DNA from 4 places in the Mesorhizobium sp. INR15 genome. Region 2 is predicted to be linked to each of the others. Evidence: predicted binding sites of a transcription regulator. Region 2 holds the regulator's gene; each other region holds the start of a gene.
The links. The regulator PhoB, encoded in region 2, activates phosphate uptake and scavenging genes when phosphate is short. The targets are predictions, from matches to a motif close to TGTCATNNANCTGTCAT.
Positions count from the first base shown of each region.

Region 1: a site for PhoB is predicted at 3,096-3,112, ahead of GA829_RS02540 (DUF1045 domain-containing protein). Genes of this name have one in related genera too.
Region 3: a site for PhoB is predicted at 4,404-4,420, ahead of GA829_RS26515 (LTA synthase family protein). Genes of this name have one in related genera too.
Region 4: a site for PhoB is predicted at 3,259-3,275, ahead of GA829_RS32020 (ceramide glucosyltransferase). Genes of this name have one in related genera too.

Region 1 covers NZ_CP045496.1:545,661-553,438, forward strand. Annotated here, with positions in the region: gene iolD (3D-(3,5/4)-trihydroxycyclohexane-1,2-dione acylhydrolase (decyclizing)) at 1-882, shown strand, start outside; gene iolE (myo-inosose-2 dehydratase) at 943-1,860, shown strand; gene GA829_RS02530 (DUF3329 domain-containing protein) at 1,950-2,168, shown strand; gene iolB (5-deoxy-glucuronate isomerase) at 2,186-2,998, shown strand; gene GA829_RS02540 (DUF1045 domain-containing protein) at 3,254-3,961, shown strand; gene GA829_RS02545 (alpha-D-ribose 1-methylphosphonate 5-triphosphate diphosphatase) at 4,017-5,156, shown strand; gene phnN (phosphonate metabolism protein/1,5-bisphosphokinase (PRPP-forming) PhnN) at 5,153-5,782, shown strand; gene GA829_RS02555 (ABC transporter permease) at 5,821-6,816, opposite strand; gene GA829_RS02560 (sugar ABC transporter ATP-binding protein) at 6,829-7,778, opposite strand, start outside.
Region 2 covers NZ_CP045496.1:1,619,622-1,627,399, reverse strand. Annotated here, with positions in the region: gene GA829_RS07875 (sugar ABC transporter permease) at 1-901, opposite strand, end outside; gene xylF (D-xylose ABC transporter substrate-binding protein) at 1,162-2,202, opposite strand; gene GA829_RS07865 (ROK family protein) at 2,474-3,718, shown strand; gene phoB (phosphate regulon transcriptional regulator PhoB) at 3,731-4,420, opposite strand; gene phoU (phosphate signaling complex protein PhoU) at 4,437-5,144, opposite strand; gene pstB (phosphate ABC transporter ATP-binding protein PstB) at 5,170-5,973, opposite strand; gene pstA (phosphate ABC transporter permease PstA) at 5,970-6,821, opposite strand; gene pstC (phosphate ABC transporter permease subunit PstC) at 6,825-7,778, opposite strand, start outside.
Region 3 covers NZ_CP045496.1:5,407,706-5,415,483, forward strand. Annotated here, with positions in the region: gene mltG (endolytic transglycosylase MltG) at 1-618, opposite strand, end outside; gene fabF (beta-ketoacyl-ACP synthase II) at 721-1,983, opposite strand; gene GA829_RS26500 (acyl carrier protein) at 2,018-2,254, opposite strand; gene fabG (3-oxoacyl-[acyl-carrier-protein] reductase) at 2,466-3,203, opposite strand; gene fabD (ACP S-malonyltransferase) at 3,264-4,205, opposite strand; gene GA829_RS26515 (LTA synthase family protein) at 4,461-6,389, shown strand; gene GA829_RS26520 (pilus assembly protein) at 6,435-7,778, opposite strand, start outside.
Region 4 covers NZ_CP045496.1:6,600,382-6,608,159, reverse strand. Annotated here, with positions in the region: gene GA829_RS32040 (aspartate aminotransferase family protein) at 1-623, shown strand, start outside; gene argF (ornithine carbamoyltransferase) at 639-1,550, shown strand; gene GA829_RS32030 (Hsp33 family molecular chaperone) at 1,662-2,696, shown strand; gene apaG (Co2+/Mg2+ efflux protein ApaG) at 2,758-3,150, opposite strand; gene GA829_RS32020 (ceramide glucosyltransferase) at 3,370-4,521, shown strand; gene GA829_RS32015 (O-succinylhomoserine sulfhydrylase) at 4,527-5,714, opposite strand; SAM riboswitch at 5,772-5,849, opposite strand; gene GA829_RS32010 (2'-deoxycytidine 5'-triphosphate deaminase) at 5,968-7,062, shown strand; gene GA829_RS32005 (ABC transporter substrate-binding protein) at 7,166-7,778, shown strand, end outside.

The DNA.
Region 1 (7,778 bases), 1.1 Mb from region 2:
AGCAAAACGATCATTGGCCTGAATGCGCAAGCCTTCGATGCCGGCAAACACTGGGCGCTGCCGCTGGTCGCGGACGCGGCTGAAGGACTGGCTGAACTCGGAGCGGCGCTGAAGGGCTGGAAAGCGCCCGCCGCCTGGACCGACAATGCCGCCAAAGGCAAGAAGGACTGGCAGGCGGATGCCGGCAAGGTGACGGCCTCGACCAACGCCGCCTATCCGTCCGACGCACAGGTGATCGGCGCCGTGCAGCGCGCGCTGGGTTCCGGTGTCACGCTGCTTCATGCCGCCGGCGGCTTGCCAGGTGAATTGCACAAGCTGTGGCAGGCCGGCGCACCGGGCTCCTACCACGCCGAGTATGGCTTCTCGACCATGGGTTACGAGATCGCCGGCGGGCTTGGCGCCAAGATGGCGAAGCCTGATCAGGAGGTCGTCGTCATGATCGGCGATGGCTCCTACCTGATGCTCAATTCCGAGATCGCCACATCGGTGATGCTCGGCTTGAAGCTGACCATCGTTCTGCTCGACAACCGTGGCTATGGCTGCATCAACCGGCTGCAGATGGCGACCGGCGGCGCCAACTTCAACAATCTCTTGAAGGACTCACGCCACGAGGTCCTGCCCGATATCGACTTTGCCGCGCACGCGGCAAGCATGGGCGCTATTGCGGAAAAGGTCTCCTCTATTGCCGGGCTGGAGACAGCACTTGCGCAGTCGAAGAAGAACGAGCGCACAACGGTGCTGGTCATCGACACCGATCCGCTGGTTTCCACCGAAGCCGGTGGCGCATGGTGGGATGTCGCGGTGCCGGAAGTGTCGGCTCGGCCCCAGGTGAACGCGGCGCGCAAGAAGTACGAAGACGCCTTGCAAGTGCCGCGGTCCTGACCCACCTGGCTTATGCTGACTGGGCATTGGCGAAACAAGAACTGAAATCGGAGTGACGACGTGAGAGCTAAACTGGGGATGTCCCCTATTGCCTGGTGGAACGACGATCTGGCCGAACTCAGCGATGACGTGTCGCTGGAGGAATGCTTGGCGCAGTCGCGTTCGGCGGGCTTCACCGGGATGGAGATGGGCCGCCGCTTCCCCAATGATCCCGATGTCATGCTGCCGATCCTGAAGAAGGCCGATGTGACGCTGTGCGGCGGTTGGTTCTCGGGCACGCTGGTCGACGAGGACCTGGCGAAGAACAAGGATCGCATCCAACCGATGATCGACCTGTTCAAGGCCGTGAACGCGCCTTGCATCGTCTATGGCGAAGTCGGCCGCTCGATCCAGGGTGACCGCTCGAAGCCGCTCGCCACCAAGCCGAAGCTCTCGGACGACGAGATGAAAGCCTATGCCGGGCGGCTGACGCGGTTTGGCGAATGGTGCGCCGAGCAAGGCATGCCGCTCTCCTACCACCACCACATGGCGGCGGTGGTAGAGACCGAGCCGGAACTCGATGCGTTCATGCGCCATTCCGGGCAAGGCATTCCACTGCTGCTCGATGCCGGCCACCTGGCCTTTGCTGGTGGCGACGTGCGGCGCGCCATCGACAACCATCACAACCGTATCAGCCATGTGCATGTGAAGGATGTCCGCATGGACGTGATCAACGGACTGGATCGCACGAAGCAGTCGTTTCTCGATGCCGTGGCGCTTGGCGCCTTCACCGTGCCGGGCGACGGGTCGCTGGACTTCGGCGCCATCGTCCAGCGGTTCGCGGATCATGGCTATGAAGGCTGGTTCGTGGTCGAGGCCGAGCAGGACCCTAGGAAGAACCCGCCGCTCAAGATGGCGCAGGTCGGCCATAAGGAGTTGATGCGGGTCATGACGGCCGCCGGCTACACCGTGGAGACGCAAGGCTTTCCCAATGCCTGATCAAGATGGGCCTGATCAAGATGGGCCTAACCAAAGTGGGCCGGATTGCAGTGGTTCTCGGTGATGACGGGTTGCTGTAGGCTGGTCCGATGAAAGACTATGAGCACCCGTTCTTCCGGCCGCTGTGGCGGCGCGTCGCCGTCGTCGCTGTCTGCCTGATCTGGTCGGCGATCGAGTTCGCCACCGGCACACCATTCTGGGGCGTGCTTGCGCTCGGTTTCGCCGGCTATGGCGTCTGGCAATTCTTCTATCTCTACAAGCCGGCCGATGAGAACAAGGCATCGGCAGAAGCCGACCCCAAGGAATAACCCGGAAGGAATCCAGAATGTCCAAGCTGCTCGTCAAAGCCAACAAGGGCCATGGCCGCGTCGCGCATGTGACGCCGCAGACTGCCGGCTGGACCTATGTCGGGTTCGATCTGCACCGGCTGAAGCGCGGTGAAACGGCAGCAGGCAAGACCGACGGCCGTGAAGTCTGCCTCGTGTTTGTCACCGGCAAGGGGACGGCCAAGGCGGACGGCAAGGATCTCGGCCTGCTCGGCCAGCGCATGTCGCCGTTCGAGGGCAAGCCATGGTCGGTCTATGTGCCTGAGGGATCGGACTGGTCGGTGACGGCGGACACCGATCTCGAACTGGCGGTCTGCTCCGCACCGGGCCTGGGCGGCGGCCTGCCGGTGCGCGTCATCGCGCCCGACGATCTCGGCCAGGAAGTACGCGGCAAGGGCACCAACACGCGCTATGTCACCAACATCCTGCCCGAGGGCAAACCCGCCGACTCGCTGCTCGTGGTCGAGGTGATCACGCCCGGGGGCCATACGTCGAGCTATCCGCCGCACAAACATGACCAGGACAACCTGCCAGCCGAGTCCTATCTCGAGGAGACCTACTACCATCGCCTCAACCCGCCACAGGGCTTTGCCTTCCAGCGCGTCTACACCGATGCCGACAAGAACGGCCACCGCGCACTGGACGAAGCGATGGCGATCGAGGACGGCGATGTCGTGCTGGTGCCCGAGGGCTACCACCCCTGCGCCGCTTGTCACGGCTACGATCTCTACTATCTCAATGTCATGGCCGGGCCGAAGCGGACGTGGAAATTCCACAATGCACCCGAGCACGAATGGCTGATGAAGGCCTGACAGGGTTTTCATCAGTGGATAGCCGGCCTGGTCCAAGACGAAAAAAACGTCGGCTAATGACCCAATGGCACCGTTTTGTTATCGGAACGTGGCAAGGCTTCGTCAATCCGTCATGGAAATCGCCTATGGCAGCGGGGCCAATGCATGTCGCCCGAATATGCAATGCGGTTTTAGGGCAAGGCATGCATAAACCAAGGACTTGAAGCGCGTCGCACGGAGCTGTTCAAAGGCGTCGCGCTTTGACGAGGACTTTCCATGCGCTACGCCATTTACTTCACCCCCCGGCAGGACGAACCGCTGGCGCGGATTGCCGCCAACTGGCTCGGCCGCGACCCGTTTGGCGCCGCCGTCCGGCCTGTCGAGGCGGTGGCTGACCTGTCGGCGGCGGAAGTGGCGTTCCACACGGCTTCGGCGCGCCGCTACGGTTTCCACGCCACGCTGAAGGCGCCGTTCCGGCTGGCCGCGAACGAGACGGAAGCCTCGCTGCGCGCGGCACTCGATGCCTTCGCCGAAGCAACGCCCGTCGTAACGGTCCCCCGCCTCATGGTCAGCCAGATCGACGGCTTCTTCGCCCTTGTGACAGACGGACCGGTGCCGAGCCTAAACCGGTTCGCTGACGACGTGGTGCGCGACTTCGATCGTTTTCGCGCGCCGCTGACAGAGACCGAAATCGAACGGCGCAGCCCCGATTCGCTGAAGCCCGCCGAATTCCGCAATCTCTGCCAGTGGGGCTATCCCTACGTGTTCGAGACATTTCGCTTCCACATGACGCTGTCCGGCCGGGCGGCGCCACAGGAAAGCCCCCGTCTTCGCCTAGCGATCAACGGCCTGTTTGCTGACGTGCTGCAGCAACCCGTGCTGGTCGACGCCCTGACCCTGTTTGTCGAAACCGAACCAGGCGCCCCGTTCATGGTGCTTTCCCATCATGCACTCGGGCGGCGTCCGGCCAGAATGACCGCCTGAAGAAGACCGCCCGAAACAAAGCAAAAGCTGCCCAAACAACCAAGGACTGCCTGAAATGACCGCCGAGACTGTTCTCCACAACGCCCGCATCGTGCTTGCCGACGAGATCATCGAAGGTTCGATCGTTCTGCGCGACGGCCTGATTGCCGGTATCGAATCCGGCATCGGCCGCACTGGCGAAGACATGGGCGGCGACTTCATCATTCCCGGCCTGGTCGAGCTGCACACAGACCATCTCGAAGGCCACTACGCGCCTCGGCCGAAAGTACGCTGGAACCCGATCGCGGCTGTGCTTGCCCATGATGCGCAGGTCGCGACAGCGGGAATCACCACCGTGCTCGACGCCTTGCGCGTCGGCATGGACGAGGACGCCGACATGAAGTCGGAGGACATGCGCAAGCTGGCCGATGCGATCGATGACAGCGTGCGGCATGACCGCTTGCGGGCCGACCACTTCATCCATCTGCGCTGCGAGGTTTCAGCACCGGACTGCCTTGAGGCCTTCGCCCATTTCGACGGTGACGAGCGGGTCAAGCTGGCGTCGCTGATGGACCACGCGCCGGGCCAGCGCCAGTTCGTCAACCTCGAGACCTACGCCTATTACTATCAGCGCAAGCTCAAGCTCACCGATCGCGACTTCAAGCTGTTCTGCGAAAAGCGGATGGGCGAGTCGGCGAAGAACTCGGCGCCGAACCGCGTCTTCATCGCCGCAGCCTGCCAGGAGCGCGGCATCGTGCTGGCGAGCCATGATGACGCCACCGTCGGTCATGTCGACGAAGCGATCGAGCAAGGCGTTCGCGTCGCCGAATTCCCGACCACCGAGGAGGCCGCCAGGGCTTCGAAGGAAGCCGGGCTCGGCGTGCTGATGGGGGCTCCCAATGTCATGCGCGGCGCCTCGCATTCCGGCAATGTCTCGGCTCGCACGCTGGCCAGCGATGGCCTGCTCGACATCCTGTCGTCCGACTACATCCCGTTCAGCCTGATCCAGTCCGCCTTCTTCCTCGGCAATGTGGTCGAGGGCATTTCCTTGCCGCAGGCGGTTGCCATGGTTTCGAAGAACCCGGCTGACGCGGTCGGCCTGACCGATCGCGGCGTCATCGAACAGGGCCGGCGTGCCGACCTGGTGCGCGTGCGCGTCGACGACCATGTTCCTGTCGTTCGCACCGTCTGGCGCCAGGGGCGCCGGGTCGCGTGATGGTGTCGGCATTGATCGAACGGGAACTGGCGAGTGCCGCCTTTCCGATCCGCGACGGCGTTTTCGTCGCCGTTGTCGGGCCAAGTGGCGCCGGCAAGGACACGGTGATCGGCTACGCCCGCGCTCACTTCGCCGAAGAGAGCCGGCTGGAGTTCGTACGCCGGGTGATCACCCGGCCGAGCGATGCGGCCAGCGAGGACCACGACACCCTTGCCGAAGCAGCCTTCATCGAAGCCGAAGCCGACGGCGCTTTCGCCGTTGCCTGGGAGGCGCATGGCCTGCGCTACGGTATCCCGGCTGATGTCGACTGGTCGGTTGCCAATGGCCATGTCGCCGTCGCCAATGTCTCGCGCGCCATCATCCCGGTTTTGCGCGAGCGCTATGCCAATCTCGCCATTGTCGAGATCACCGCGTCGCCGGAAGTGCTGGCCGAGCGGCTGGCCATGCGCGGCCGCGAGTCGCGCGGCGAAGTGCTGGCCAGGCTGGCGCGCAGCGCCAATGTCAAACTGGCGGGACCCGGCATCACCTCGATCGACAACAGCGGCCCGCGCGAGGCGGCCGGCGAGCGCTTCGCCGAGGTGCTGCGCAAGGCGATGGCATTCTCCGACATGTCGGGATTAATCTAGGGCGCCTCTTCCCTTCTCCCCTGCGGGAGAAGAGACAGCTACTCCGCCGGCGCGCCGGCGACGCCCTTGCGGGTGGCGTCCATCATCAGCCGCCGAGCCCGGAACGCGCCCCATTGCTGGTCGACCAGCACGCCGATCAGGATGACGCCGCCCATCACCGCGAAATTGAGTGATGACGGGATGCCGAGCAGGTTGACCAGGTTCTGGAGTTCCTGCAGCAGCACCGTGCCGAGGATGACGCCGATCAGCGAACCCTCGCCGCCGCGCAGCGAGAAGCCGCCAAGCACCGCGGCCGCGATGGCGTAGAGTTCGTAGAACTGGCCATGGCTGGCGGGCGAGATCGAGCGCGTGTACATGGCGAAATAGATCGCCGACAGCGCCGTCAGCACGCCACAGATGACATAGGCGGCCATGACGATACGGTCGGTTCGGATGCCGGAATATTTCGCGGCTTCCTCGTTTTTGCCGATGGCATAGAGGTAGCGCCCGAACACCGAGCGATGCAGCACCACCCACATGACTATGGCGATGACGATCAGCGCGATAAAGCTGTTGGGGACGCCATAGGATCGTCCGGCCGTCAGGAATTCCAGTGTCGGGAAATTCTGGCCGAAGGCAAAACCAGCCGTTCCGTCGGCGGTGTAGAAGCGGGCTACGCCGCGATAGATCAACAGGCCGCACAGCGTGACGACGAAGGGCTGCAGCTTGAGCCGCGTGATCAGCCAGCCATGCACCAGGCCGATGATGGCGCCGAGCCCCAGGATCAGCACGAAGGCCAAAGGCCACGCCACTTCGCGCACGGCGATGAAGTCGACGAACAGGGTGCCCAGCAGCGCGATCACCGAGCCGACCGACAGCTCGATGCCGCCAGTGATGATGACGAAGGCCTGGCCGATGGAAAGGATGCCGAACAGCGCCACAAGGTTCGACGTGTTGGCGAGGTTGATCGCCGACAGGAAGCGCGGATTGATGATCGCGACGATGGCGCCCACCACCAGGATCAGGATCAGCAGGCCGAGATCTTTCTTGCTCATCGTCTTCTCCCGCTATGGCCGGTTCGCCGGCTTGCCGACCGCCAGCAACAGCACGTTTTCCTGGCTGAAATTTTCCTTGTCGAGAATCCCCGAGATCTGGCCTTCATGCATGACGGCGATACGGTCCGAGACGCCGATCACCTCTTCCATGTCGCTGGAGATCATCAGCACGGCGACGCCGGCGTCGGCCAGCGCACGCATCAGCCGGTAAATCTCGGCCTTGGCGCCGATGTCGATGCCGCGCGTCGGCTCGTCGAGGATCATCACCTTGGGGTTCATGGCCAGCCACTTGCCGAGCACGACCTTCTGCTGATTGCCGCCCGACAGGGTGCCGGTGCGCGTTTGCACCGAAGGCGCCTTGATGCCGAGATTGATTTTCTGCTTCTCGGCGGTGGCCAATTCGGCGCTCGCCGAGACCAGCGAATGGCGGGCATGCGCCGGCAGGTTGGGCAGGGAGATGTTCTGCGCGATCGACAGGTCCAGCAGGATGCCGGTCAGCTTGCGGTCTTCCGGGACCAGAAAGATGCCATTGGCGACCGCGTCGGCCGCCGAGTTCAAGACAAGGTCTTTCCCATCCAGCTTCAGGGCGCCGCCAAAGCTTTTGTCGATGCCGAAAAAGACGCGCGCCAGCTCAGTTCGCCCGGAGCCAACCAGCCCGGCGAGCCCGAGAATTTCGCCGTGCCTGATATCGAGAGCGACCGGCCGATCGGGATAGGCAGCGGTGCGGATGGCGTTAGCCGACAGGGCGACAGCGCCGGGCTCACGCGCCGATTCCGCGGCCTTCTCCCTCTCCTTCAGCATGCGGCCGATCATCAGCTTGACCATCTGGTCGTGGTTGATGGCGTTCTTCTGCAGCGTGCCGGCAAGCATGCCGTCGCGCAGCACGACGACGCGGTCGGCCACCCGCTCGATCTCGTGCAGACGGTGCGAAATGAAGATGACGCTGATGCCGTCCGCCTTTA
Region 2 (7,778 bases):
GAATGGCGATGCCATGCGCGATGAACAGGCCACCTTCGGGAACGGTAATGTTGTTGGCCGCCGCGTAGCGATTCACGATGCCGATCGGCCACGGGTACGAATTGGCGAGCCACACCGCGCCCATGATGACAGCGCAGGTGACCGCGCCGAGCAGCGTCTCGGCCCAGATCGGCCGCAGCGGGAAACGGAACCGCTTGCGCTGCACCCGTCCGTTGAACAGCATGAACACGACCGCCAGGCAGGCGACAATTCCGACAACCCAGCTCCAGGTCGAGCCGATTGAACCCGCCGGCCCGCCGCCCATCAGCTGGAAAGTCGCATCGAGAGGCGCCACGGTCTGCCCTGAGGTGACCCACCAGGCCGCGCCGCGCCAGACCAGCAGGCCGCCAAGCGTCACGATGAAGGCGGGCACTTCGAGATAGGCGATGACGAAGCCCTGGAAGGCCCCGATCAGCAGGCCGAGCGCCAGGCCGATGGCCAGCGCCAGGACCCAGATCCAGGGATTGCCGAGCTGCATCCCGACCATACGCACCAGGAAATGCACCTGCGCGAAGCCCATGACCATACCGATCAGGCCTTCGGCGGAACCGACCGACAGGTCGATATTGCGCATGACGATGACCAGCACCATGCCGCAGGCCATGATGGCCACGGCGGAAGTCTGTACCGAGAGGTTCCACAGGTTGCGCGGCGTCAGGAAGGTCCGGCTGTCGAAGTCGAGCGGATTGACCCCCAGACGCAGGCTGGAGATGACGTGCAGGCCGATCCAGATGATCAGCAGCGCACCAATCATGCCAAGCATGCGGGTATCGATTTCAGTGGCTTTCAGGAACCGGGCGACCACGCCAAGTTCGGACGCACGCGCGGTGTCGGCCTGCGGGTTGGACGTCGTGTCGGTCATGATTTCCCTCCCACCGGCTTGCCGTCTGACGCGGATGCCGGAACACAGCCTAGAAGCTATCCACCCGAGGCGGAAACACAAATCTTTTTGAAAAAACGTCGCGGCTTGAGAGCAATTTCAGGAAAAGTGCGCGGCGGTTTTCCCGGTAAAAGCGCATGGCGCTTTCCCTTGGGAATTGCGAAAACAAAACCCTGGAGCGTTTCAGGAAACACTGAACCGCTCCAGGGCCGTGGCGTCGGGATCGATCCGATCGTTCAGCCTTACTTGCAGGCCGCGACGGTGCCGGCGGCAACGCCGGTGCAGACTTCGTCCTTCTTGATCCAGCCGGCGTCGATGACGAGGTTGAGATTGTCCTTGGTGATCGCAACCGGGGTCAGGAACAGCGACTTGACGGTGTTACCGCCAGGCGTGGTGAAGTCCTTGGCGCCGGCCACATCGGCCATCTTCTTGCCGTCGGCGAGCTGCGAGGCGATTTCGGCGGCGGTCTTGCCGAGTTCGCGTGCGTCCTTCCAGACCGAAACAGTCTGCGTGCCGAGCGCGATGCGGTTCAGGGCGGCGTGGTCGCCATCCTGGCCCGAAACCGGCACGGTGCCCGCCAGACCTTGCGCCGTCAGCGCCGCGACGACGCCACCAGCGGTGCCGTCATTGGCCGCGACCACCGCATCGACCTTGTTGTCATTGGCGGTCAGGAACTGCTCCATGTTCTTCTGGGCGTTGGCAGGCAGCCAGCCGTCCGTGTAGGCCTCGCCGACATTCTTGATCTTGCCGCTGTCGATGGCCGCCTTGAGCACTTCCATCGAGCCCGAGAACAGGAAATCGGCATTCGGATCGGCGCCTGAGCCCTTGATGAAGACGTAGTTGCCTTCCGGCTTCACCTTGAACACTTCGCGGGCCTGCATGCGGCCGACTTCCTTGTTGTCGAAGGTCAGATAGAAGACGTCCTTGTTTTCGATCAGGCGGTCATAGCCGACGACCGGAATGCCTTCGTCCAGTGCCTTCTGCACGGCCGGGCCAATGGCCGAGGCATCCTGCGCCAGGATGATCAGCGAATTGGCGCCTTGCGAGATCAGGCTCTCCACGTCCGTCAACTGCTTGCCGGGATTGGACTGCGCGTCGGCGGAAATATACTTGTCGCCAGCGGCCTCGATGGCCTTCTTCATCGCCGCCTCATCGGTCTTCCAGCGCTCTTCCTGGAAATTCGACCACGAGACACCGATGACCTTGTCCTTCGCCTGCGCGACCGACACGAGCGTCAGCGACATGGCGGCACCCGCCAGGATGGCGGCTGTGAATCTTTTCATGTTATCCTCCCTGCGCCGCGTGTGGCGCGACCAAACTGACCCGAAGGCCGGCACAAAGGCTCTATTTTTTCGAGCCTCGAAAAAACACTGGTCCAACGTCAGAGCGCTGTCAACATCGATTCTGATGGTTTCTGATGTTCGGAGTAATTTTTTTCGAGCCCCGTAATAAATAATATGACAGGACTGCCGGGTTCTGCCAGTATTTGGAGTGTGTCACCGACGGCCTTCGATTGCACGAAAGGTCGCGGCGGCGGGGAGGAAAGCAGGAACAATGTCGGTCGGAATCCGTCACGACGATTTGCGCCGGCGCAACCGGGCGATGGTTATTTCGTCCGTACGCCGGGCAGGACAGCCGTCCCGCACCGAAATCGCCGCCACAACCGGGCTCAGCCATTCGACCATCTCGGCGATCTCCTCCGACCTGATCGCCGAAGGCATTCTCACGGAAAGCAAGCCAAGCGAGACCGTGTCCCTGAAGCGCGGCCGCCCCCAGGTTGGCCTCAGCCTCCACCCGGAAGCCGCCGCCGTGATGACCGTGGTGTTGTCGCTGAACTTCCTGTCGGTTGCCGTCATCGACTATGCCGGCCAGGTGATCGCCGAGGAGCAGCGCCGGCTGGACACACTGACCATGTCGCGCGAGGCGCTCATTGGCGAATGCGTCGCCATCGTGCGGCGCCGGCTCGAGGATCCGGACCTCGATATCCACAGCGTCGCCCGCATCGCACTGGCCATTCAGGGCATTACCGATTCCCATGCCCGCGCGCTGCTGTGGTCGCCGATCACACCACAGACCAACATCCCTTTCGCCGACATCCTGGAAGAGGAATTCGGCATCCCCGCCACCATGGAAAACGACTGCAATATGATGGCGGTTGCGCTGCGCTGGCGTAACCCGGAGCGCTACCGCGATGACTTCATCGCCATCCTGCTGTCGCACGGCATCGGCATGGGCCTGGTGCTGAAGGGCGAATTGTTCACCGGCACCCATTCGTCCGGCGGCGAGTTCGGCCACATGATCCATCGGCCGAACGGTGCGCTTTGCCGCTGCGGACGGCGCGGCTGCGTCGAGGCTTATGCCGGCAACTACGCCATCTGGCGCAACGCCAGGCAAATGGGCGAGGACGCCGAACCGGTCGACGTCAGCGACGCGGAGATGCGGGCGCTGGCGGCATCGGCTCGCGAAAGCGATGGGCCGGAGCGCGAAGCTTACCGCAAGGCCGGTGAAGCGCTCGGCTTCGGTCTCGGCAGCCTGTTCGCGCTGATCGATCCGGCGCCTGTCGCCATGGTGGGCGTCAGCGCCGCCGCCTTCGACCTGATCGAACCGGCGCTGCGCGAAGCCATAGCCCAGACCGCCGGTGGCCAGCACTCGAAATCGATTTCCTTCGACACCGAGCCGAATGAGCTGCCGCTGATCCGCGAAGGCTGCGCCATGCGGGCGCTGACCTTCGTCGACCAGGAGATTTTCGCGCCGGGCTCACAAACAAAGCCTGAATCCGTCGGCAAGGACGTCGCCTGAATTTGCCGGCTTTCAGTCTTCCCTGATGGCGTAGCCCGCGCCGCGAATGGTGCGGATGACGTCGGGCATGCGGCCATTGTTGACCGCCTTGCGCAGCCGGCCGACATGCACATCGACCGTGCGCTCGTCGATATAGATCGTCTCGCCCCAAACATTGTCGAGCAGTTGGCTGCGCGAAAACACGCGGCCAGGATGACGCATCATGAATTCGAGCAAACGGAACTCGGTCGGCCCGAGCCGGATCTCGCTTTTCTTGCGGTAGACCCGGTGCGATTCGCGATCGAGCACGATGTCGCCGACCTTGAGCACACTGGACAGGACTTCCGGCTTGGCGCGGCGCAGCAGCGCTTTTACCCGAGCCATGAATTCCGGCGTGGAAAACGGCTTGACCAGATAGTCGTCGGCGCCGGTGGAGAGACCGCGTACACGGTCGCTTTCCTCGCCGCGCGCGGTCAGCATGATGATGGGCAACCGCTCCGTCTCGGGACGCATTCTTAGCCGGCGGCAGAGCTCGATGCCGGAAACCGCCGGCACCATCCAGTCGAGCACCAGAAGGTCGGGAACATTCTCCTGGAGCCGGATTTCGGCCTCATCGCCGCGCGTTACCACTTCGACCTGGTAGCCCTCGGATTCAAGGTTGTAGCGGAGGAGCACACCTAGCGGCTCCTCGTCCTCCACCACCATGATGCGTGGCGCGATCATCGGCTGGTCACCCCTGTCATGCCGCCGGCACGGTCATTGCCGTCTCGTCCTGCTTCGGACGATTGGCGGGCAACTGCGTGCCGGTCAGGACATAGTACGCGTTTTCAGCGATGTTGGTCACGTGGTCGCCGATGCGCTCAAGATTCTTGGCGCAGAACAGCAGATGCGTGCAAGCGGTGATGTTGCGCGGATCTTCCATCATGTAGGTCAGGAGCTCGCGGAACACCGAGGTGTACTTGACGTCGATGCGCTCATCGTCGGCGCGTAGTTTCGCCAGGGCGGCCGCGTCGCGCGCCGCGTATTCCTCGATGACGCCCTGTACCTGGATCAGCACCAGCTGCGCCATTCCGTCGATGGAGTGCGACAGGTCGCGCGGCGTGACGCTGAGGCCGACGGTGCCGACGCGCTTGGCGATGTTCTTGGCCAGATCGCCGATGCGTTCCAGATCGCCGGCCATGCGGATCGAGCCGACGACATGGCGAAGATCGTCCGCCATCGGCTGCCGCTTGGCGATCAGCGTGATGGCGCGGTCGTCGAGCTCGCGCTGGCGCGCGTCCATGATGGCGTCATCGGAAACGACGCGCTGCGCCAGCGCGTTGTCGGAGGTCAGCAGCGCCTTGGTTGCACCGCCAACCATCGCGCCGGCGAGATCGCCCATATCGCTGATGAGCCTGCTGATCTGTCCGAGATCCTCGTCGAAAGAAGCGACTGTATGTTCGCCCATGATCTTGTCCTCGTATGCCTGAGACTCAGCCGAAGCGGCCGGTGATGTAGTCCTGAGTGCGCTTCTCGCGGGGCGACGTGAAGATCTTCTCGGTCTTGTCGAATTCGACCAGCTCGCCCAGGTACATGAAGGCTGTCTGCTTCGACACGCGCGCTGCCTGCTGCATGTTGTGGGTGACGATGACGATCGTGTAGTCGGCTTGCAACTCGTCGATCAGCTCTTCGATCTTGGCGGTCGACAGCGGATCGAGAGCCGAAGCCGGCTCGTCGAGCAGGATGACTTCGGGCTTCACCGCCACGGTGCGGGCAATGCAAAGCCGCTGCTGCTGGCCGCCGGAAAGGCTGAGGCCGCTGGCATTGAGCTTGTCCTTGACCTCGGTCCAGAGCGCCGCACGCTTCAGCGCCTGTTCAACGCGACCGTCCATCTCGGACTTGCTGATCTTCTCATAGAGCCTGACGCCGAAAGCGATATTCTCATAGATCGACATTGGGAACGGTGTTGGCTTCTGGAACACCATGCCGATCTTGGTCCGCAACAGGTTGAGGTCCTGCGAGCGGTCAAGAACGTTCTGGCCATCGAGCAGCACCTGGCCCTCGGCGGTCTGCTTCGGGTAGAGCTCATAGATACGGTTGAAGACGCGCAGCAGCGTCGACTTTCCGCAGCCCGACGGTCCGATGAAGGCGGTGACGCTGCGCTCTGGCAGCGACAGCGTGATGTTCTTCAGCGCCTTCGACTGGCCGTAGAAAAAGTTGAGGTTCTTGACCTCGATCTTGGCCTTGGCGGTTGCCTCGGTTGCGATCGTCATGTCTGGAGACAACATCTGGCTCATTTGTCCTCTCTGCGTCCGGTCAGGCTGCGTGCAAAGATGCTAAGCGCGAGAACCGTCAATGTGATGATGAGTGCACCGGTCCAGGCCAGTTGCTGCCATTCCTCGTAGGGGCTGAGAGCAAACTGGAAGATGGTGACAGGCAAGCTGGCCATCGGCGCGTTGAGATTGCTGCTCCAGAACTGGTTGTTGAGGGCCGTGAAGAGCAGCGGTGCCGTTTCGCCGGAGATACGGGCGATCGATAGCAATATGCCGGTGACGATACCGGAAAGGGCGGCGCGGTAAGCGACGGATTTGATGACAACCCAGCGCGGCGCGCCGATCGCGGTGCCGGCTTCACGCAACGCGTTCGGCACCAGGTTGAGCATGTCCTCTGTTGTGCGCACAACGACCGGAATGACCAGGATGGCGAGCGCCACGGAACCGGCGAGCGCCGAGAAATGCCCCATTGGCCGCACCATCAACTCGTAGACGAACAGGCCGACGATGATCGACGGCGCGGAGAGCAGGATGTCGTTGATGAAACGCACCACGGTGGTGAGCTTCGAGAAGCGTCCGTACTCGGCCATGTACGTGCCGGCCAGCACGCCGATCGGCGTGCCGACGATAACGGCGATGACCGTCATCACCACGCTGCCGTAGATGGCGTTGAGCAGGCCACCGGCATCACCCGGCGGCGGCGTCATCTGCGTGAAGACGTCGAGCGAAAGGCCGGCAGCACCCTTGTAGAGCAACGCGCCGAGGATAAGCGCCAGCCAGGCAAGGCCGATGCCGGCGGCGACGACGCACAGCGTCATCATCACGCCATTCTTGCGCTTGCGGCTTTGTTGAAGCGATGTGGCTGTCGACATCGGTCAGGCTCCCGTGCGGGCGTCGATGCGCATCAGCATGTAGCGTGCCATGGCAAGGATGATGAAGGTAATGACAAACAGGATCAAGCCGAGCGCCACCAGCGAGGATGTGTAAAGATCGCCGACGGCTTCGGTGAATTCGTTTGCGATGGTCGCTGAGATTGTCGTGGCCGGCGCGAACAGCGAGGTGCTGATCCGGTGCGCGTTGCCGATGACGAAGGTCACCGCCATCGTTTCGCCGAGCGCACGGCCAAGAGCAAGCATGACGCCGCCCATGATGCCGATGCGGGTATAGGGAATAACCACGCGCCGGGTCACTTCCCAGGTCGTGCAACCGATACCGTAGGCCGATTCTTTCAGCACTGACGGCACCGTGTCGAACACGTCCTTGGTGATCGAGGTGATGAAAGGCAGGATCATGATGGCGAGGATCATCGCCGAGGTCAGCAGGCCGATGCCGTAGGGTGGGCCGGCAAACAGGTTGTTGAGGCCGGGAACGCCGTGGAACAGCCAGATAATGAAGGGTTGAACCGTCGTCTGCAGGAACGGTGCCAGCACGAACAGACCCCAGATGCCGTAGATGATCGAGGGGATGCCAGCGAGCAGTTCAACCGCCATGCCGATCGGGCGCCGCAATGGGCGCGGGCAAAGTTCCGTGAGGAAGATTGCGATGCCGATGCCGAGCGGCACGGCAATCAGGATGGCGATGGCCGATGTGATGATGGTGCCGTAGATGGGCGCCAGCGCACCGAATTTCTCAGTGACCGGGTTCCAGCTTTCGGTGGTCAGAAAGGAGAAGCCAAAGGTAGACAGCGCTTGCCAGGAACCGGCAAACAAGGAGATCGCGACACCGCCGAGCAGCACCAGCACGAGGATCGCGGCGGCACGGGTAGCCGCATGAAAGATAGTATCGGTCAGCGCGAAGCGTCTGACGATGGCGTCGCGCGAGCCTTTATT
Region 3 (7,778 bases), 2.9 Mb from region 2:
CGTCGCGCCACGGGTAAAGCGCAGCGTATCGGTGGCAAGGCTGCCCTCGGCGGGAACGGCGGCCGGCATGTCGCCGCTCAACGCGCCCTCCTCGGCGATGCGCTGCAGTGCCTGCTCGACCGTCAGTCCCTCGGGAATGGTCAGCGAATACATCACCGACTTGCCGCTCTTCAGCAATTCCATGATGTCGCGCATGGACGCTTTCGGCTTGATCTCATACTCGCCGGCCTTCAGCGCGGAGTCGTTGCCAAACGCACGGACGCCAAGGCGAAACACCCGGGCGTCGCTGATCAAGCCACGCCGTTCGAGCTGGTCGGCGATGTCCTGGACGCCGGTGTTGGGCTTGACCAGGAAGGTGTCGCCATTGGCCGATGGGCCAGCTTCGGTGAATTCCTGCTTGCCGAAATAGAGTGCGACGCCGGCGGCCAGAACCATCAGCATCACCGAGGAGATGACGAAGTTCATGAACACGACGACCTGGCTGCGCGAAGCACGCGAGCGCTTCGGCGGCGGCGTTCCAGCTTCGGGACGCAGCGCCTCGTTGGCCGTCTTCGGCACGATCGGGCCCGACGTTGGCCGTTGCCCGAATTCTCCGTTGCCCGCCGGATTTGTGTTCATTGCGCCCTACCGTTCGATCTCTCAACGAATCCCCTGCGGCAGAGTAGGGGTGAATATGGCAAAATTGACGACACGGCGGGGCTGCGCCGGTCGGCAGGCCAGCTAACCATTGTAGCGCTGGAAAACCAGCGAAGCGTTGGTGCCGCCAAAGCCGAAGGAATTGGACAGCGCAACGTCGATCTGACGGGCACGCGGCTTGTTCGGGACCAGATCGATTGCGGTCTCGCGCTCGGGATTGTCGAGGTTGATGGTCGCCGGCGCGATATTGTCACGGATTGCGAGAATCGAAAAGATCGCCTCGGCAGCCCCCGCGGCACCCAGCAGATGACCAATGGACGACTTGGTCGACGACATCGAAATTTTGGATGCGGCGTTGCCGACCAACCGCTCGACGGCGCCGAGCTCAATTGTATCGGCCATGGTCGAGGTACCATGTGCATTGATGTAGTCGATATCGGCGGGCGTCAGCTTGGCGCGATTCAGCGCTGCTGTCATGCAACGGAAAGCGCCATCGCCGTCTTCAGCGGGTGCCGTGATGTGATGTGCGTCGCCAGTGAGGCCATAGCCCGTCACCTCGGCGTAGATCTTGGCGCCGCGCGCCTTGGCGTGTTCGAGTTCCTCGAGCACGACAACGCCGGCGCCCTCGCCCATGACGAAGCCGTCGCGGTCGCGGTCGTAGGGGCGTGATGCCGTCTGCGGTGAATCATTGCGCTCCGTCGACAGCGCCCTGCATGCGGCGAAGCCGGCGATCGACAGCCGCGTCACCGGCGCTTCGGCGCCACCCGCGACCATTACGTCGGCATCGCCCCACATGATCAGCCGGGCAGCATCGCCAATGGCGTGCGCGCCGGTTGAGCAAGCGGTAACGACGGCATGGTTCGGGCCTTTCAGCCCATGCCGGATCGAGACCTGCCCTGAGACCAGATTGATGATCTGGCCGGGGATGAAGAATGGGCTAATGCGGCGCGGACCGCGCTCCTTGAGGATCATCGCGTTCTCAGCGATGCCCTCAATGCCGCCAATACCGGAACCGATGAGTACGCCGGTTGCGCACTGTTCCTCGTGGGTCTTCGGTTCCCAGCCGGAATCCTTCAGCGCTTCATCGGCGGCCGCGATCCCGTAAAGGATGAAGTCGCCGATCTTGCGCAGTTCCTTTGGCTCGAGCACGGCCTCTGGATTGAAGGTTGCGTTGCTGCCGTCACCGCGCGGGATGACGTGGGCGATCTTGCAGGCAAGATCATCCACCTCGAACTCGGTGACGCGCTTGGCAGCGCTGCGGCCGGTCAGAAGTTCCTTCCAGCTGTGCTCGAAGCCCATGCCGAATGGTGACAGCAACCCAAGGCCCGTGACGACGACACGCCTCATCGCAGGTTCTCCCCGGTGATGACTGCGGAAAGTGTCAGGCCGAAGCCTTGTCGATGTACTTCACGGCATCGCCGACGGTGAGGATGGTCTCTGCCGCGTCGTCAGGAATCTCGACGCCGAATTCTTCTTCGAAGGCCATGACGAGTTCAACCGTGTCGAGGCTGTCCGCGCCCAGATCATCGATGAAGCTTGCCTGTTCGGTCACCTTGTCGGCATCAACGCCAAGATGCTCGATGACGATCTTCTTGACGCGCTCTGCGGTGTCACTCATTTTGGGCATCCTCGTCTTTTGTTTGTCTGTCTTCGTTAGCGGGCAGAATGCCGCTAATCAAGCTGAAAGATGGTCCTGCCTGAAACGCAACGGCAACAGACCGGTTTTTGCCCGAACCGCCGGGTTGCGGGCCGCATTACACGAAAATTGGCTAAGGTCCAAGACGAAATGGTCTCTTTTCACAGGGTACCGCAATGCCTTGGAACATGGTTCAGATCATCGCCATGCCGCCATTCACATGAATTGTCTGGCCGGTGACATAGGCGGCTTCGTTGGAGGCGAGATAGGCGACCGCGGATGACACTTCGGCGGTGGTGCCCATGCGGCGCGTCGGGATCGCAGCCATGATCGCCTCTTTCTGCTTGTCGTTGAGCTTGTCGGTCATTGCCGATTCGATGAAGCCCGGAGCAACGCAGTTGACGGTGATGTTGCGCGTGGCGATCTCTTGCGCCAGCGATTTTGAAAAGCCGATCATGCCGGCTTTGGAGGCGCAATAATTCGCCTGTCCGGGATTACCGGTGACGCCGACCACTGAAGTGATGTTGATGATCCGGCCATGGCGGCGGCGCATCATTGGATGGGTGAGTTCTCGGGTCAGCCTGAACGCGGCGGTCAGATTGACTTCAAGCACCGCGTCCCAGTCGGCATCCGACATACGCACGAACAGCCCGTCCTTGGTGATGCCGGCATTGTTGACCAGAATGTCGACGCCCTCGAGATCAGCCTCGGCCTTCTGGCCGAGCGCCTTGACCTCGTCGCGGTTCGACAGGTTGGCCGGAAACAGCTTGACCCGGTCGCCGAGTTCCGCCGCCAGCGTCTCCAATTTCTCGATGCGCGTGCCGTGCAGGCCGACGATGGCGCCCTGCGCGTGAAGCACTCGTGCGATCGCCTCGCCAATGCCGCCTGATGCGCCGGTGACGAGCGCCTTGCGGCCGGTCAATTCGAACATTTTTGTCTCCTGATTGAGAAGAGAACACCCTTTACAGGGATGGGATCAAATGGCGTTGGATTATGCAAGTGTTGCCAATGCGGCCTCGACCTCGGCCGCGGTGCCGACCGCGCTGGTGGCGATGTCGCGGTTGATGCGGCGCGCCAACCCGGAAAGCACCTTGCCTGCGCCGATCTCGTAAAGCGAGGTGACGCCATTGGCACCAAACCATTCCACGGTCTCGCGCCAGCGTACCCGCCCGGTGACCTGCTCGACAAGGCGACGGGCGATCTCATCGGGATCGGTCGACGCTGTGACGGAAACATTTGAAATGACCGGAACCACCGGCGCGTTCTTTGTCACACCGGCCAGTGCCTCGCACATCACGTTCGCGGCCGGCGCCATCAGGGCCGAGTGGAAAGGCGCCGACACCTGCAGCATCAAGGCACGCTTGGCGCCCTTTTCAGTGCATAGCTTCGCCGCCAGTTCGACCGCGGCCTTGGCGCCAGAGATGACCAATTGACCACCGCCATTGTCGTTGGCGACCTGGCAGACCGAACCCTTGGCGGCTTCAGCGCAGGCCGCTTCGACATCGGCATGCTCCAGCCCGATGATCGCCGCCATGGCGCCCTCGCCCGCCGGAACCGCCGCCTGCATGGCATTGCCGCGAATTCGCAGCAGCCGGGCGGCATCGGCGACCGAGACAAAACCAGCAGCGGCCAGCGCCGAGTATTCGCCCAGCGAATGGCCGGCGACATAGGCAACCTTGTCCTTTAGCGAAAAGCCTCCCGCTTCCAGCGCCCGGACAGCGGCCAGCGAAACCGCCATCAAAGCCGGCTGCGCGTTGGCGGTCAGTGTCAGCGTTTCCTCCGGTCCTTCCCACATCAGCTTCGACAGGTTTTCGCCGAGAGCATCGTCGACTTCCTGAAAGATAAGGCGCGATTCCGGAAAGGCGTCGGCGAGGTCCTTGCCCATGCCGACAGCCTGGCTGCCCTGTCCCGGAAAGGTGAATGCGATGGCCATGTTCGGCTCCAACGGCTGGTTTTTCCTGCCTGTGACGCAAGGCAGGCAACCAAGTCAAGCCCGGTGTGAACTCACTTCAGGCCGCGATCACCCGCCGAGTATCTGTTCCTACAGGCTTTTTCGCGATCACTCATGATGAAAATCGAACACGATTCGTTTGCTGGCTCTTCTCATTTTCGCTACAGGCGCTAGCTTTTCGTGACAGTTCAATGACAATCGCGTGACATTTTTGTTGCGGACCGGGGAATCCACAAGGTGGCTAAGAGTTTGAAAGGTGCCCGCAAGGCCGCGCCACAGTTCCTGGAGGACGATCCGTCCACCGGCTATTTGCCCGGCAAGACCTGGCCGACCCTGCGTTATGGGCTGGTAAGCCTGCTCGCTTCCGCCATTCTGGTGTTTGCCATCGAGTGGATCGTGCGTGGTGATCTTCTCGGCACCGTGTCGTTCTTCTTCCAGCCCTTCAAGCCGGGCTGGACCACGATCGTGGTGTTCGCACTGATCCTGATCGGTCTTGATGCCATACTCGGCCGCAGCCACCAGGGCCTGATGATCGTGGCGCCGCTGACGCTGTCGCTGGCTTTTGTCGGCCACCAGAAGTCGCTCTATCTCGGCGATCCGCTCTATCCAACAGACTTTCTCTATGCCCGGCAGATCGTTGCCCTGTTGCCGCTGCTGGTTCGCGACCGGCCGATGACCGCCATGGCCATGGCTATCGGCATCATCGGCGGATTGTCACTGCTGATCTATGGCTGGCGGCTCTGGCGCCGCAAGGTTCCCGCGCTCAGCCGCAAAGGCCGCCTTGCGCGGTTGACGCTGGCCGTGCCGCTGCTCGCATTCTTCGTTTCGATCATGGACTACGCCACCTTCTCATGGACCCGGGATCGGCTGCAGATCATTCCCATTATGTGGGACCAGAAGGAAAATTACGCCTCCAACGGCTTCGCGCTGGCCTTCGCCCTCAATGTTCCGATGGCTCATGTCTCGGCACCGGCAGGCTATTCCGACAAGGCGATCGCGGCCATCGACAGGACTGAAGTGACGGCCTCGGTACCCGATCAAAAGCCCGATATCATCATCGTCATGAGCGAGTCCTTCTGGGATCCGACCAAGCTGCCCGGTGTCGTCATTACCCCCGACCCGATCCCCAATGCGCGCTCGCTGCGGTCAGGCTCCATGTTTTCCCCCGAGTTCGGCGGCATGACCGCCAATGTCGAGTTCGAGGCGCTGACCGGATTTTCCAATGCCTTCCTGCCGGCGGGCAGCATTCCCTACCAGCAATATGTCCGCGCCCCGGTGCCGTCCATGGCGACATTCCTGAAGAGCCAGGGTTACGAGACGCGCGCCATTCACCCAGGCACGAGTTGGTTCTGGAATCGCACGCCGGTCTATGCGGATTTCGGCTTCGATGATTTCAAATCGGAGGAAAATCTGCCGCCGCTGGAAAAGCGCGGGCCGCTGGCATCGGATGCCGCGATGACCGACGAGATCATTCGCGAAGCCGACGCCACCGACGATCCGTTCTTCTTCTTCGCCGTCAGCCTGCAGAACCACGGTCCTTACGAGCCCTACCGCTACGACAACCCAACCCACAAGGTTCACGCGCTGACCAGCCAGTGGGCGCGAGACTCGCTGCTCTCCTACGCGGAGGGTGCATCCGACGCCGACAAGGGACTTAAGCGCCTGGTCGAGTGGGCGAAGAACCGCTCGCGACCCACCGTGATCGCCTTTTTCGGAGACCATCTGCCGCCGCTTGGACCGGTCTATGTGGAAACCGGCTTCATGTCCGACAATGTCGCGCCGCGCAAGGAGCCATCGACCGAGGCGGCACTGCTGCACCATGAGACCCCGCTGATTGTCTGGTCAAACAAGACCGGACCAGCCGAGGACATGGGCGCGGTCAGCCCCGCCTTCCTGCCCTATCACATCCTCAAGACCGCCGGCATCACGCACCCTTACTACACCGGATTTCTTGGCGAGATGCGCGAGCGCTACAGTGTCGTCGACCGCAATCTCCTGTTGACGCCGGAGGGCCAGGCAACCCCGGACTGGGCCCGGCAGAAGGCGATCGACCCGGCGATCCGCGATTTCCGCCTGCTGCAGTACGATATGATGTTCGGCAAGCGCCTTGGAGCGCCTGATTTCTTCCCCGAAACGGTGGACAAGCTGGTCGCCCATACCAGTTGAACGACGCCGAGCGGGACCGCGTGGGTGCCGCTTCGGCATTCCTTCTCAATTCGTCAATTGCAGCCTCGAGAACTTGTTGGCGATCTGCAGGAAGACGTTGGGCAGCTTGGCCGGATCATTGACCGCGTAGTAGTCGCTCGGATTGGAGGCGCAGGCGCTGTAAAGTGTCCGATTGGCCGCGGTGTCGGATTGTAGCACCATCGTGTAGATTTGAACGCCTTGGTTCTTCAACTGCGTGCAGACACTCTTCGTCCAGCCGTCGACGTTGCGCGCCGCGGTTGCCTGGTTGTCCGAGCCGAAACGCCCCCCCGCAAGATAACCGTAGGACGTGTAGTCGGATTTGGTCGCCTCGTTGCTGGCGCCGTAAACGACATTCTCGCCGTCCGTCAGCAACATCACGATCTTGCTGACGCCAGGGGTCTTCCATGCCGCGCCGTCGGTGTAAGGCGCCGCCGGCGACAATACCCGCATGCCCCAGGACAGCCCCTCCGAGACATTGGTGCCCGAACCGTTCCATTCGGTCATCTGACTGGCTGCCTTGCGCAACTTGTTGAAGTCGTCGGTCAAGGGAACGACAGGCGTCGGACAGGCACGATTTGGGCCGACCGTGATCGCGGTAGTCGTCTCGGTGATGAGCTTGTTGGCGGGCGCGACATATTTCGCCACCTTCTCAAGATCCGCGCCGAGCAGCAAGTTGACGACCGAGCCAAGGAGACCACTCAGATCGATACCGAGAATATTGACGCCCGATTGGGCAAGCTTGTTCTTGTCGCTGACGTCGTCGAGATAGGAATTGTTGTAGCCGGTGGACGAATTTCCATACGAGCCCGACGGCTTCGTGGCGTTCGCCGGATCATCGGGCGCGAAATATGGCACGAACAGCGTGTCGGGCCTGGACGGATCCGGCGACGCATCGGAGATGTTGTATGCGCCCGGCCGGGCCTCGACGCAGCCTTTCCATCCAGTGCCGTTCCAGCCTGTGCGTTTGGCGACCGGCACATCTTGTTGAAGTTGCTTGAACAGCGCCATGTGGTTGGGGCGCTTGCCGTTGATCACCGGGAAATTGACGCCGTTGGTGGACGATTTGCCGTCCATGTCGATCCACGACGGGTCGAACCCGTCGCCGTCGACATTGACCGCGGTGACGAATGGCACCAGGGAGGCGCGAATCTTGCGCGTTGGCGATTTCATGCCCTCAAGGGAATTCAGAAGCGAGTCCGTCGCTGTCCTCAGTGCCGTCATGCGCGCGCCGGCCATCGAACCGGTGTTGTCCAGAACCAAGACGACTTCGAGCTGATCGTTTGATTCGACGGCCGCGGTGTCGACCGTGATGTGCCTTTCGTTGCCGAACAGGAAGGCGAAGTTCAAATTGACGTCCGCCGAGGCGAC
Region 4 (7,778 bases), 1.7 Mb from region 2:
TTCCGACGCAGTCGCTGAAGCGGCTCAGGCAGCTGTGCGAACAGCATGGCCTGCTGTTGATCTTCGACGAGGTCCAGTGCGGCATTGGCCGTACCGGCAAGCTGTTCGCGCATGAATGGGCTGGCGTGACGCCAGACATCATGGCCATCGCCAAGGGTATCGGCGGCGGCTTCCCCATGGGCGCCTGTCTTGCTACCGACGAAGCCGTTGTCGGCATGACCGCCGGTGTCCATGGCACCACCTTTGGCGGCAATCCACTGGCCATGGCGGTCGGCAACGCCGTGCTCGATGTGGTGCTGGAAGATGGTTTCCTCGAAGACGTGCAGCGCAAGGCCTTGCTGATGAAGCAGGGGCTGGCCGCCGTCGCCGACGAATTCCCCGAGGTTATCGAAGACATCAGGGGCACGGGCCTGATGCTCGGCCTCAAATGCGCGATGCCCAACACCAAGGTGAACATGGCCTTGCGCGACCAGCACCTGCTGGCCGTTCCCGCCGGCGATAACGTCATTCGCCTGCTGCCGCCGCTGACCGTCACCGACGCCGATATCCACGAGGCGCTGGAGCGCATCCGCGCCGGCGCCAGGGGCCTGTCCGAGGCCATCGCCGCGGCCGCCGCGAAGTAAATTCGAAAGAGCCTGATGAGCCCTCGTCATTTTACCGACCTTTCCACCGTTTCCGAAGGCGACCTGCGCTTCATGCTGACCGACGCGATGGCGCGCAAGGCGCGCCTCAAGGCGGGCGAGCGCTCCAAGCCGCTCGAAGGCAAGGTGCTGGCGATGATCTTCGACAAGCCGTCGACGCGCACGCGCGTGTCCTTCGATGTCGGCATGCGCCAGCTCGGCGGCGAGACCATCATGCTGACCGGCACCGAGATGCAGCTCGGCCGCTCCGAGACCATCGCCGATACCGCCAAGGTTCTGTCGCGTTACGTCGATGCGATCATGATCCGTACCACCTCGCATGAGCGTCTGCTGGAGCTGACCGAGAATGCCACCGTTCCGGTTATCAACGGCCTGACCGACGATACCCACCCTTGCCAGCTGATGGCCGACATCATGACTTTCGAGGAACATCGCGGTCCGGTTGCAGGCAAGACCATCGCCTGGACCGGTGACGGCAACAACGTGCTGCATTCGCTGCTCGAAGCCTCGGCCCGGTTTCGCTTCAACCTCAATGTCGCCGTACCCGAAGGCAGCGAGCCGGCGCGGAAGCATATCGACTGGTCGAAGGCGAATGGTGGCAAGCTTCTCCTCACGCGCTCGCCGGAGGAAGCCGTCGACCAGGCCGATTGCATCGTCACCGACTGCTGGGTGTCGATGGGGCAGGAACATCGGGCGCGTGGTCACAATGTGTTCTCGCCCTACCAGGTCAATGCGGCGTTGATGGCGAAAGCCAAGCCGGATGCCCTGTTCATGCACTGCCTGCCGGCGCATCGCGGTGAGGAAGTGACCGACGAGGTGATCGACGGGCCGCATTCGGTGGTGTTTGACGAGGCTGAGAACCGGCTCCACGCCCAGAAGGCGGTGCTTGCCTGGTGTCTTGGTGCGTAAGTGTCTTGGTGCGTGAGGGGCCTCGGCGCTTGATCCGGAGGCGCGTGATGCCTATTTGCGGCGCATCACGCAAATTGAGCGCGTTTGGACGCATGCGCCCCGGAGGGCGGCATGGCCGCGCCCCGGAGCTTTGTCATGTTGGAAACTCATCAAGTGTCTGAACAGCACCCTAAACTCGGCGAATTCGGCTACGCCGGCGACGATCACGTCGTGCCTTTCGAGGTCGGCCCGCTCGATGTGCGCGGCCGCACGGTCCAGCTTGGGCCGATGCTCGACGCCATCCTCAGCCGTCACGACTATCCGGAGCCGGTCGCTCGCCTGCTGGCGGAAGCCTGTGTGCTGACGGTGCTGCTCGGCACCTCGCTCAAATTCGAAGGAAAGTTCATCCTGCAGACCCGCACCGATGGGCCGGTTGACATGCTGGTGGCGGATTTTTCCACGCCCTCGGCATTGCGGGCCTATGCGCGCTTTGACGCCGACCGGCTAGAGGCCTTGGTCGCGGCCGGCGAGAGCTCGCCGCAGACGCTGCTCGGCAGTGGCGTGCTGGCGCTGACCATCGACCAGGGCGCACACACGCAGCGTTACCAGGGCATCGTCCAGCTTGACGGCGAAACCCTGGAAGAGGCCGCGCGCACCTATTTCCGTCAGTCAGAGCAGATCCCGACAGATCTCAGGCTCTCGGTGGCCAAGCTGTTGACGCCTGGTGTCGGCGGTGCCCGCCAGCAATGGCGCGCCGGTGGCATCCTGGCGCAGTTCCTGCCGCAATCGCCTGAGCGCATGCGCGTTCCGGATCTGCCGGGCGGCGACGGCGATCCGCGCGAGGACATCTCGGATCCGATCGACAATTCCTGGCAGGAATTGCTGGCCTTGCTCGGCACTATCGAACCGACCGAACTGATCGACCCGACGATCGGCGCCGAACGGTTGCTCTACCGTCTGTTCCATGAGCATGGCGTGCGCGTCTTTGGCGGCGTCCCGGTTGCCGACGAGTGCTCCTGCTCGCAAGACAAGATCCGTGGCATCCTCGAGGGTTTCTCGGCGCAGGAGATCAAGGACAGCACCGAGGATGGCGGCATCCATGTCGCCTGCGAATTCTGCTCGAAGCAGTATGACTTCGACCCGGCGGAATTCGGCTCGGCCCAGTAGGAACCTGGTCCCTCATCGCTAAGCCAGGCGGCGAGGGGCGAACTTCAGAGAAATCGAAAAGTCAGTTCACCGTCCGCCGGGTGCCCGGCAGGTCGAGTGAAAACGCGGGAATGGCGATGTCGAATGTCTCGCCCCGCTTGGTGCGCATCGTGTAGTGCCCGACCATGATGCCGGACGGCGTCGAAAGCGGACAGCCGGATGTGTATTGATAGCTGTCGCCTGGATTGAGTTCGGGCTGATCGCCGACAACGCCGGCGCCGCGCACCTCTTCGACCCGGCCGGTGCCATCCGTAATGTGCCAATAGCGCGACAACAATTGCACGAACTCGTCCGACTGGTTGTCGATGGTTATCTGATAACCCCAGACATAGCGGTTCTCGGAGGGGTCGGAACGATCCTCCAGGTAGAACGGCCGAACCTGCACTTCGATGTTGCGCGTGACGGCGCTGTACATAAGCTGCTCCAAAACATTTCAGGCTGAACTGTCGGCGCTCCGTGAGAGCAGGTCAACGGTGGGCGCGTCTTGTCACGCCTGACCCGCAAGGCAGGTGCCGGCAAAGAATGTCATTTAAGTGACACATGATAATGATGGTGTGCGGTGGGCGGGCGACTCAGCGCTCTGTCGAAAACGGTCACCTTTCGGGCCGTGTCTTTTCTGGAGTGCCAGATCTCCATGGAACTCGCTCTCATAGCTGGCTCGCTTTCGGCCGCGCTTGTTGCCTCAAATATCGCCAGCATTCTCCTCGCCTCGTCGAAGCTGAGGCGTAGAAGCCATGTTCCTCCGCCTGCCGACAACCCGCTGCCTGTGTCGATCATCGTGCCGGCGCGCGGGGTCGAGCCTTTCACGCAGGAGACGCTCGAGCGGGCCTTCTCGCTCGACTGGCCGGATTACGAGCTCATCTTCTGTGTCGCCAATGCCGACGATCCCGTGGTCAGGCTGATCCGCTCGGCGATTGCGCGCTTTCCCGTCGTGCATGCCCGGCTCCTCATCGGCGAAGACCGGGTCAGCGCCAATCCCAAGCTCAACAATTGCATCAAGGGCTGGGAGGCGGCACGCCACGACTGGGTCATCATCGCCGATTCCAACGTGTTGATGCCGGGGGACTATGTCCAGCACCTGATGTCGGCCTGGCGGCACGACACCGGCCTGGTCTGCTCGACACCAATAGGCTCGCGGCCTGACGGATTCTGGGCCGAGGTCGAGTGCGCCTTCCTCAACACGCTGCAGGCGCGCTGGCAATATGCCGGCGATGCGCTTGGCCTTGGCTTCGCCCAGGGCAAGAGCATGTTGTTGAACAAGCCGCTGCTGGACGCCAATGGCGGCATCCGCGCCCTGGCCGCCGAGAGCGCCGAGGATGCCGCCGCCACCAAGCTGGTTGACGGGCTTGGCCTGCGCGTCAATCTCGTTGCCGCGCCTTTCGAGCAACCGCTTGGCCGCCGCACACTTGACCAGGTCTGGTCGCGGCAGGCGCGGTGGTCGCGCCTGCGCCGCGTCACTTTCCCGTTGTTTTTCACACCGGAGATCCTGATCGGCGCGGCGGTGCCGCTGGTTCTTGCGCTGATCGCGGCTGCAAACGCCGGCTTCAGCCTGCGATTGACCGTTATAGCCGTGCTGGTGGCGACCTATCTTCCCGAGTGGGTCCTTGCCTTGGCCAAAGGCTGGCACCTGTCGCCACGCACGATCCCGGCGATGATGGCGCGCGACCTGATCCTGCCCGCGATATGGGTGCGCGGCTGGCTCGGCGGTGCCGTCGATTGGCGCGGCAACGAGATGATCATCCGCACCAAAGCGGCGGAGCTGGACGAGACGCCATCGAGGGCGTGAAGGCCTTACCTGGCCTTCAGCGCCTGTGCGATGTCCTCGAGCAGGTCGTCGGTGTCTTCGAGGCCGACGGACAGCCGGAGTGTCCCCGGTCCAATCCCAAGCTCCGCACGCGCCTCATCGCTCAGGTTCTTGTGCGTCGTTGTCGCCGGATGAGTGATCAGGCTCTTGGAATCGCCGAGATTGTTCGAGATCAGCACGATGTCGAGCGCGTTCTGGAGGGCGAAGGCGGCCTGCTTGCCGCCTTTGACGTCCATGCAGATCAGCGTCGAGCCGCCCGACATCTGCTTCTTGACGATCGCTGCCTGCGGATGGTCAGCGCGGCCGGGGTAGATGACGCGGGCAATTTCCGGACGTTCGGCGAGGAAATCGGCGATCTTGCCGGCGCTTTCCGTCTGCTGGCGCACGCGCAAAGGCAGCGTCTCGAGGCCCTTCAGCAACGTCCAGGCGTTGAACGGCGACAGGCTGGGGCCGGTGTGGCGGAAATAGTCGTGCAGGTTCTCGTCGATCCACTTCTTGTCGGACAGGATGACGCCGCCGAGACAGCGGCCCTGGCCGTCAATGTGTTTGGTCGCCGAATAGACGACGATATGCGCGCCAAGCTGCAGTGGCTTCTGCTGCAAGGGCGTGGCGAAGACATTGTCGACGATCAGGCGTGCACCGATCGAATTGGCCAGCGAGGCGACGGCTGATATGTCGACCACTTCCAGCGTGGGATTGGTCGGGCTTTCCAGGAAGAACAGCTTTGTGTTCGGCTTGACCGCCTTCTCCCAGTTGGCGATGTCGGTTCCGTCGACCAGCGTCGCCTCGATGCCGTATTTCGGCGCCAGCGTCTCGACCACCCAGCGGCAGGAACCGAACAGCGCGCGTGCCGCCACGATATGATCGCCAGCCTTGGCGCTGCACAGAAGGGCGGCGGTCACCGCCGCCATGCCCGACGCCGTCGCACGAGCATCCTCGGCGCCTTCCAGCGCGCACATGCGCTTCTCGAACATGTCGACTGTGGGGTTGGCGTAGCGTGAATAGATGAAACCGGGCTCTTCGCCCTTGAAACGGGCTTCCGCAGCCTGCGCGGTCTCGTAGACATAGCCCTGGGTGAGATAGATCGCCTCGGAGGTCTCGCCGAAGCCGGAACGCAATGTCCCGGCATGCACGAGTGCGGTCTGAGGCTTCCAGTTATGCTTCTTGGTGCTCATCGCTTTTGTTCCAGACACAAAAAAACCGGCCGCGAAAGTCGCAACCGGTCCATATGGCCTTGCGGCCCGACGGTCCTTTAGCGACTTGTTTAACGTGGCTGCAAGCCGACCGGCCAAATCACCACGGGATAACGACCCTTTAGACCCGCGCCACGCTTGCGTCAATTGCCGGCTTCATTAAGAGCTTTGTACCACGCAGGCTCCGCAAAAGCCTGCCTGCGAAAAAAGAGACCCGTCTTGGAGCGAGCCAGCTTTGCGGCAGACAGGCATTCTTCCCGATCAGGACATCGCGGCGCTGTTCCAGTCCGGCGCGCTGAAATCACAGCGCGCGCTTGATGCCGACCAGATACAGCCGGCCAGCCTCGATCTCAGGCTCGGCGGCAAGGCCTGGCGGGTGCGGGCCTCTTTCCTGCCCGGTCCCAATCACAAGGTCAGCGAGAAACTCGATCGGCTGAAGCTGCACGAGATCGATCTGGCCGAAGGCGCGGTGCTGGAAACCGGCTGCGTCTACATCGTGCCATTGCTTGAGAGCCTGGCATTGCCGGCGGACGTCTCGGCCTCGGCCAATCCGAAAAGTTCGACCGGGCGGCTCGATATCTTCACCCGCGTGATGACCGATCGCGGCCACGAGTTCGATAAGATCGCCGCCGGCTACAACGGCCCGCTCTATCTGGAAGTCAGCCCGCGCACATTCCCGATCGTCGTGCGCACCGGCTCACGCCTGTCGCAGATCCGCTTCCGTACCGGCAATGCACTGCTCTCGGAAGCCGAATTGCATGAATTGCACCGCGCCGAGATGCTGGTCGCCACCGAACCGCCGAACATTTCCGGTGGTGGCATCGCGCTGTCGATCGACCTCAACGGCGACCAGGATGGGCTGGTCGGCTATCGCGGCAAGCACCACACCGGCTTGGTCGATGTCGACAAGCGCGCCGCCCAAAATGTCGTCGACTTCTGGGAACCGATCCACAAGAGCGGCGCTGGCGAACTGGTGCTTGATCCCGACGAATTCTACATCCTGGTCAGCCAGGAAGCGGTGCACGTGCCGCCGCTCTATGCGGCCGAAATGACGCCTTTCGACCCGCTCGTCGGCGAATTCCGCGTCCACTATGCCGGCTTCTTCGATCCGGGCTTCGGCCATTCGGCGGCCGGCGGCACCGGCAGCCGGGCGGTGCTGGAAGTGCGCAGCCACGAAGTGCCGTTTATCCTCGACCACGGCCAGATCGTCGGCCGGCTGGTCTACGAGCACATGCTGAAGCGGCCGCAGGCACTTTATGGCACCGATCTCGGCTCCAACTACCAGGCGCAGGGCCTGAAACTGTCCAAGCATTTCCGCGCCGCGCGCTGAAGTTTCCACCACTGTCTGGCAACAGGCTTGCCTGCGCCAACGCGTCATGATTGGCTGCCCTTGCCGACTGTCAGAATGACAGCGCTCAAGGGGAAGCAGGAAAATGCGGATTTCGAGATGGATCGCGTCAGCGGCAACAGCCGCCATGTTGGTGCTCGGTGCCAGTTCGGCCCAGGCGGCGGATAAAATCAAGATTGGCACCGAGGGGGCCTACCCTCCGTTCAACACAATCACTCCCGACGGCAAGGTCGAGGGCTTCGACATCGACATCACCAATGCGCTGTGTGCCCAGATGAAAGTCGAGTGCGAGATCGTCACCCAGGATTGGGACGGCATCATTCCCGCGCTGCAGGCCAAGAAGTTCGATGCCATTATTGCCTCGATGAGCATCACCGAGGAGCGCAAGAAACAGGTCTTGTTTACAAACAAATATTACACGACGCCGCTTTCGGTCGTCGCCCTGAAGGACAGCGATCTCACCTCGACCGAACCGGCGGCAATGGCCGGCAAGACGGTGGGCGCCCAGGCCTCGACCACCCAGGCCACCTATGCCCAGGACGTCTATGGCAAGGCCGGCGCCGAAGCGAAGCTCTATCCAACCCAGGAAGAGGCGATCACCGACCTGACCAATGGCCGGCTTGATGCGGTGATCTCAGACAAGTTCGTGCTGGTCGACTGGATGAAGAAGTCGAGCGGCGATTGCTGCAAGATGATCG